Regions from separate parts of the Clostridium saccharobutylicum DSM 13864 genome, predicted to be linked through region 2. Evidence: riboswitches for the same ligand, from Rfam matches in the RefSeq annotation. Region 2 holds a riboswitch; the other holds the start of a gene.
What was found. Region 2 has a riboswitch for cyclic di-GMP ahead of CLSA_RS05595 (prepilin peptidase). Riboswitches for the same ligand answer to the same signal wherever they lie in the genome.
Positions count from the first base shown of each region.

Region 1: linked by a shared signal. The riboswitch ahead of CLSA_RS17990 (hypothetical protein) and the one ahead of CLSA_RS05595 (prepilin peptidase) in region 2 are both predicted to bind cyclic di-GMP.

Region 1 covers NC_022571.1:4,103,479-4,107,700, reverse strand. Annotated here, with positions in the region: gene CLSA_RS17995 (AAA family ATPase) at 1-1,094, shown strand, start outside; cyclic di-GMP riboswitch class I at 1,557-1,704, shown strand; gene CLSA_RS17990 (hypothetical protein) at 1,795-2,172, shown strand; gene CLSA_RS17985 (methyl-accepting chemotaxis protein) at 2,618-4,222, shown strand, end outside.
Region 2 covers NC_022571.1:1,276,791-1,281,012, reverse strand. Annotated here, with positions in the region: gene CLSA_RS05605 (type II secretion system F family protein) at 1-365, opposite strand, end outside; gene CLSA_RS05600 (GspE/PulE family protein) at 536-2,224, opposite strand; gene CLSA_RS05595 (prepilin peptidase) at 2,247-2,999, opposite strand; cyclic di-GMP riboswitch class II at 3,305-3,387, opposite strand; gene CLSA_RS05590 (type IV pilus twitching motility protein PilT) at 3,545-4,222, opposite strand, start outside.

The sequences.
Region 1 (4,222 bases), 2.3 Mb from region 2:
TGAATATATCTGAAAGAAAAGTAGTTGAAAATGAGCTTAAAATGGCAAAGAAAGCAGTTGAAGAAGTAAGTCTTTTAAAAAAGAAATTTCTTTCTAATTTACCTAATGAAGAGGGAAGTTCTAATAACATTGATAATAAAATAAAAAATATACCAATTATGATAAGCAAAACAAATGAAATTGATAAAACCAATACTATCATAGAGGAAGTTAATGCTATCATTAAGGACGAAATACAAAAGTACGGAAAAACTGAAGTGGAACTTATTAGAGCAAAGGCAGAAGCTAATAAGGCAAATTTAGACAAGACTAATTTTATTGCAAATATAAGCCATGAGCTTAGAACACCAATTGCCGTTATATTAAGTGGAATACAATTAATAGAAGCTAATATTAAAAATAATTCGGCTGAAAATAATGCAAACTTATTTAATCATATAAAGACGATTAAGCAGAATTGTTATCGATTATTAAGATTAGTAAATAATATTATTGATATAACTAAAATTGATGCGAGATTGAAAAAATTAGAGCTTAAAAATTTAAATATTATTAACTTAATAGAGAATATAACAACATCGGTTATAAAATATGCTGAATTAAAAGAAATAACAGTATTGTTTGATACAGATGAAGAAGAGCGGATTATAGCTGTAGATTCTGATAAAATTGAAAAATCATTACTTAATCTTCTTTCAAATGCTATAAAATTTACACCGAAAAATGGTTATATATTTGTGAAAGTTTTAAATGAAAACTCTAAGGTTATAATTTCTGTAGATGATACTGGAATAGGAATACCAGAAGAAAAAATGGATATTATTTTTGAAAGGTTCCATCAGATCGACAATACATTCACAAGAAGAAATGAAGGAAGCGGAATAGGACTGTCTATTGTGAAATCTTTTATTGAACTTCATGGAGGAAAAATATCTGTATCTAGTGAGCTAGGTAAAGGTAGTAAGTTTATTATCGAAATCCCAGTTAAAAGGTTAGATGAAGATGAAGCTGAAGATATACAAACTCAAGTTGAGAATGCAAGTAGTTGTGTTGATATAACTGATATGGAATTTTCGGATATCTATTTTGATTAGAATAAAACTAAAATTACATATAACAAACATATGAGTAAAGTTAAGCCGGCGGCTACCACAATATATGCTAAATATTGAGAAAAACAAAGCTGTTTATGATTGAAATTTATTAATTTTTATAAGAGAACTGGATTAAATTTACCCATAGGATAAACAAATTGTAATTTAAAACTATGTGTTGACTAACTGAAAATATAGTACTATTCATTAAAATATTCTTTAAGAAAATTAAGTTTCATTGTGGTGAATTACGACAGTAGTTTTAAGTTATAAGTTGTTCGTCTATGTAATAAAGTTACATTTGGTTAATAATACCTGAAAATTTCGTGATTTTTATGTTGTTTATTTCAGAGCAATGTGATAGAATTTTACCTGGATATTGAAAATTATTGATTTATATTTTATAAGATACAAAAGTTCTAAAAAATATAAAGCTTTTAATTGAATATTAAAAAAAGTAAAAAGTGAAAAAGGCAAATCATGGGAAACTGTGAGACGCAAAGCCAAGGGCCTGAACCACTAAAGTTATTTAGAAATATGAAAAAATAGACTAGTTGATGTGCTTACTATTCTTAAATATTTCTTATGTGGATGGCAGCCGGTTACCACGGGAGATCATAGGAATGGAACTGTGATTAATATTTTTTTGGTCCATTTTTATTGACCTATTTCCCTTTTTCACGATGAAAGGTAGGGTCATATGAAAAAAAGTTTTTTAAGGAAGATATCATTTATGATGTCATCGATGTTTACTTTGGTTTCGAAAGCATCTTTGGTAAACGTATCCGTAGCGAAAAATAATGATGAAGGAACTTCAAATGTAGATTCGTTGCTTGGCAATGTTAGTATGGATGAAGTAAATTCAATCATGACAAAATCACAAACAGATTATAATAATGCAGTTATTTTTAATCCAGAATTATATGATGAAGTAGATAATAACAAAAGTTCGTTGTTGAGTAATATTATATGCACTTGTACAATGCAAGATGATATGATATCCACTTGGAGTTCTAGGTATGGAATTGTTGATTATAATGTTAGTGAAATGTTTAATCTTTCAGCTATGGTTAAATAAGGGTGTTTAGAATAACTTAGAATGTAATACAAGGTAAGGGTAATTTATTAATTGAGAGTAATAAGTCACACTTAAGTGGCTAGAATGAGAATTATAATATAAAAAGGGTATTTTATATTAATAAGAAATATTAAAGAAAAAAATAATAATAGGGAAGTATTCAGCGTTAATTTATGTAGTTGAATTTATTCAAATTTATGGGATTGGCCTCTGTTAATAAGCAGAGGTCATTTTTATTTGATTTTATAATAAAAAATTTGCATTATTTATAATTATGAAAAACTATTAATTAGTAAAGTGTTGTTTTTGACAATTTAAGTAATTTTATGAAAGTTTTTAAATTACTTAATAGTAATTGAAAATATGATGACGTATAAGATGTTTTTTGTTGGTACATATTGAGAATGTAAGAATATAGTGTATAATTATGTCGAGGGGTGATTATGTGAACAACTTAAAAGTAAAATCAAAATTAATATTATTCTCAGCTATATCGTTGTTTCTTACAAGCATAATGAGTGGGGTTGGATATTATTATATTTCAAAGTCGAATAAAGATATTACAGCATTATACAAAGATAATTTATTGAGTGTTCAATGGTTAAATGACAATAGAAATCAAGCTAGAGCTATAGAAGCAGATTTATATTATATATTATTGCATACAGAAGATAAAAATAAACAAAGTGAGACAGTAAAGGATATTGAAACAAGACAAAAAAATTTTTCTGAAAACTGGAAAAAATATAAGCAAGTTGCTAATGATCAATATGAAACAGATAGGATTCCGGTTATTGAAAGTAACCTTGAAAAGTATACAAGCGTAAGAGATTCTGCTATTAAATTAGCAGTTCAAGGTGATCAAAAAGCTGCAATGGATGAACTTAAAACTGTTGATAGCAATGAAAAACAATTTCAAGATGCGTTAAAGGAAATTGCTATATATAATACTAATTTGGCAGAGCAATTAAGTATTCAGAATACTAAAAATTTTGATACTTCTAAAGTGGTATTTTTAATAATCTTTTTGATTGCAATAGGTATTGGGACAATTCTTACATTTATTATTTCAAAGTCTATATCATATCCTCTTATATTAGGTGTAAATCATTTGAAAAAAGTAGCTGAAGGTGATTTCACAACTAATGAATCGGAACAATTTATAAATAGAAAAGATGAGATTGGTGAAATTGCAAATACGATACAATTGATGCAAAATTCTTTAAAGCAGTTGATTGGAAAGGTAAAAGATGAATCTAATTCCATAGAAACAGTAGTAATTAATGTTTCAGAAGATATAAATAATTTAAATGGAAACATAGAAGAGGTGGCTGCTACAACAGAAGAATTATCTGCGGGTATGGAAGAAACAGCAGCATCTGCACAGGAAATGAATTCAACGGCTAATGAAATAGAAAGAGCTGTTAAGTCCATAGCTAAAAAAGCTGAAGAAGGTGCAATGGAAGCTTCTGAGATAAATAAAAGAGCAATTGACACAAGAGATAGTGTTATAAAGTCACAAGAAAGAAGTTTAGGTATATTTAATACAATAAATGAGAGCTTGAAAATTGCCATGAAACAATCAAAGGTGGTTGAAGAAATTAATATATTATCTGAAACAATTAAAGGAGTTTTGGGTCAAACAAATCTGTTAGCATTAAATGCATCTATTGAAGCTGCAAGAGCTGGAGAAGCAGGGCGCAGTTTTGCAGTTGTTGCCGATCAAATAAAAAATCTTGCAGAAGAGTCTGAAAATACAATAATTGAAATACAAAATGTAACTAAAAAAGTAATATCATCAGTAAATGATTTATCATCTAGTTCACATGAACTATTGAATTTTATGTCTGCAGATGTGCAGGATGATTATAATTCTATGATAAATGTTGCAGATAAATATAGCAAAGATGCTGAATTTGTAAGTAATTTAGTTTTAGATTTTAGTTCTACTTCGGAGGAACTTTTAGCTTCGCTTCAGAATGTAGTAAATACAATAGAGCAGGTGGCTGCAGCTTCCAATGAAGGGGCAGAAGGAACATATAATATTGCC
Region 2 (4,222 bases):
TTATGCTTTCTCATAGAATCAGATAAAACTCCACCTCTCTCAACTTCTTCACTTACTTGTTTTGTGGCTTGTCTCAATTTTTCATTTTCAATTTGGCTGCTTAATATTTCTAAACATGTTAAAATTGGTACTCCTGCATTTAACATTGTGTAAAACTGTCTACAAAATACAGATAAATCCTTTAGCTTTACTTTTCTATTGAAATTAATTTTAATATCTTTACTTTCTATTACTTCCTGCACCATTAGGGGATAGTATCCATTACTTGAAATAAAGTCTATCACATCATCTCTAGAATCTGCTTCATAATTTCCTTCAATTTTTTCTCCATCAGAATTCATGACTCTATACTTGAACCTTGACATATAAACCTCCTTTCCTCATTTCTGATATGAACTATATAATTTGAACTGATATCTATATACAAAACATCAAATATTTTTCTTGTATCTAACACATTGAATATATTCTTTTTGTTATAACATATGTACTACATCTTGGTAAACATTTCATTTAAAATGTAAACACTATACTACTATTTTTGTATCATTGCTATTGTAGAAAGTTCTTCAATTGTCGTTACTCCACTTAAAACCAATTCTTTGCATTCGCTCTCCAATGTTTTCATTCCATTTTCTATAGAAATATCTCTAAGTATATCCGAATTAGCACCTGAATTTATAGCTTCCCTATGAGTTCTTGTCATTTCCATAATTTCATAAATACCAATTCTTCCAGAGTATCCTGTTTCATTGCAATAACCACAACCTTTTCCCTTATTCAAAATCAGCGGCTTATATACATCGTGTCCTAAAATTTCTTTTTCATGATCACTTGCCATATATTCTTCTTTGCAATTATCACATATTTTTCTAACTAGTCTTTGTGCCATTACTCCAACTACAGATGTTGAAACTAGATACGGCTTAACTCCCATATCTATAAGTCTAGCTATAGATGAAGGTGCATCATTAGTATGAAGTGTACTTAAAACTAAATGTCCTGTAATCGCAGCTCTAGTAGCTATTTCAGCTGTTTCTTCATCCCTGATTTCTCCAATCATCACTATATCCGGATCTTGTCTTAATATGCTTCTTAATCCACTAGCAAAAGTCAATCCAGCTTTTTCATTTACACTTACTTGATTTATACCATTCATTGTATATTCAACAGGATCTTCTACTGTTATTATGTTTACACTACTAGAATTCAACTCACTTAATATTGAATATAAACTTGTTGACTTTCCGCTTCCTGTAGGTCCGGTAACAAGTATTATTCCATGTGGGTTTGAAATTATTCTATTTAATTTCTTAATATTTTCTTTTCCCATTCCTAGTTGCTCTTTTTTTAATATGGATCCACCAGTATTTAAAATTCTTATAACTATCTTTTCTCCATTAACTACTGGAAGCACAGATACTCTAAGATCTACATCCATATTGTCTATAGTAACCATTGTTCTTCCGTCTTGTGGTATCCTCTTTTCAGCAATGTTAAGTCCTGCAAGTATTTTTATTCTTGTAACTATTGTCCCTAAACTTTCAATTCCAAGAGTATTTATAATTTTTAATTTACCATCAATTCTATATCTTATTCTAACTTCATTTTCAAATGGCTCTATATGAATATCTGACGCATTCATCTCTATGGAATTTTTAAACATAGACTCAACCATTTTTACAACTGGTGCACTATTTACTTCATTCATATCTGTTAAAGATACTTTGGAATTTTTACTAAATTTATTGCTTTCTTTCGAAAGTTGCATTACAGCATTATTAACCTGTTGACTACTATAATATATACCTATGAATTTACATATATCCTTCTTTTTAGCTATAAAAGATTCTATTTCAAATCCTGTAGATATTGCAACATCATCTATTGCAAATATATTTAAAGGATCTGATAATGCTACCTTAATTTTATTATTATCAAAGCCAAATGGGATTAATATATATTTATCACATAAATTTTCAGGTATTAAAGTTATTGCCTTTCTATCAAAATTTATTGTGTTTAGGTCAACTTTCTTTATCCCCGTTTGTTGTTCTATTGATTCAATTATGTCATCTTCTGTTACTATCTTACTATCTAATAATATTTCTCCAAGTTTTTTTCCAAGGGCCTTTTGAGACTTTAATGCTTCTTGCAATTGATATCCAGTAATTTTACCTGCATTGACTAAAATATTTCCTAGTCTTCTTTTTTCAGTTGCCACTTCCCCGTCTCACCTTCTCTTTCTAAACAAAGAAATTCCAATAAAAGTTTAATATTTCATTCTGCCAAATCATAGCTATTAAACTTCCAATTGCTATGCATGGACCAAATGCTATTTTTTCCTTAGCTTTCTTTAGTTTTAAACATAAAATAATTATTCCTATTGCTCCGCCTAATACAATTGATAAAAATAATCCAAGCATAATACCCTTCATACCTAAAAACAATCCACAAACAGTAGCTATTTCAATATCACCTTCCCCCATACCTTTTGTTAATACTACTATTAACCATATAATTACAAATCCTATTATTCCGCCTAAAATCAAATCAGTACTTTCATTTTTATAAAGAATCGTCTGAATTAATATAAATATTATTGCTATAATTCCCCCAAAAATCGTAGTGCTCGTAAATACAAATTGAGTATCATAATCTATAAATCCTATAACAATCAAAATCGATACTAAAATGCAATATTTTAAAGCAACTAATGTCAATCCAAATTGAAAGTATACGATTAAATATAGTACACAATTAAATAATTCTATAAGTGGATATCTCATAGAAATTTTTTCTTTGCAATATCTACATTTTCCTCTAAGAAAGATATAACTCATCACAGGTACTAAATCTAATGGACTTAAATTATGATTACATTTTGCACAATGTGATGGTGGAAATACAATGGATTCTTCCCTTGGTATTCTATAAATACACACATTCAAAAAGCTACCTATAACTAGTCCCAAAATTAAAATCAAGACATATTCCAAATTCCCACTCCCCTTATATTGGTTTATATTCATTTTATTTTCATTAATTACATATTTAAACATATTATTTATTAATTATATTCTTTTTTGTATATTTTTTCAAGAATTATTTCATTTAACTTCATAATATTTTAAATTAACATAGCTTTAACTATTTCTGCATAACAAAGTGACCACATTAAGCTCCCTTCGGAGTTATTTTCTTATCTATTTTTATACAGCATTAGCCCTAAAGCTACAACCTCAGGCTTTCAATGCTAGAAAATTCTATAATTTTCTGTACAATAAAAAAGCCGACCTTTATAAACTATAAAGGTCGGTTGCACTACTAACTCACCATATATAAAGCGCCCAATTACAATATATGGATCACAGTTTCCTTATAACTAAATTATCTTACATACATCTCATAATATTACTTTTAATAATATTATTCTTGCATATATTATGTTACCACTTATTTTTTTACCAGTCTAGCATTTTATTTATAATTAGCACAAATTATACTTTAAATGTTTAAATAATAACAAACTATTAATATTATATTAATTAATCTTGTTATTTCTTACCCATTTCTCATATTCATCACGAGATATTATATTATTATTAACTAATCTCTTTAAATCCATATCTATCGTTTGCATTCCAAACTTAGATCCCATTTGAATAAAACTATTTATTTGTTCATAATTACCTTCTCTAATCAAATTCTTTATACTTGGCGTACATACCATTATCTCCATTGCAGCTGTTCGTCCTGATCCTGATGCATTTGGAAGCAAGACTTGCGAAACAACACCTTTTAGCAAAGATGACAGCTGAATTTTAACTTCATTTTGATGACCAGATTCGAAAGAATTTATTATCCTATATATGCTATTAGCTGCTCCCATATTATGCAAAGTTGAAAATACCAAATGACCTGTTTGCGCTGCTCTCAACGCTATTTCTATTGTTTCAGGATCTCTCATTTCTCCTACCAATATAACATCTGGATCTTGCCTAAGTGCTGCTCGTAAACCCATAGCATAGCTTTTAGTATCCTGTCCAACTTCCCTTTGATTTACCATTGATTTATTATTTTCATAAATATATTCTATAGGTTCCTCTAAGGTAATAATATGTTTTTCCCGAGTGGAATTTATTTCATTCACCATAGCTGCAAGAGTTGTGCTTTTACCAGAACCTGTTGGCCCAGTAACAAGAACTAACCCATCATTTAA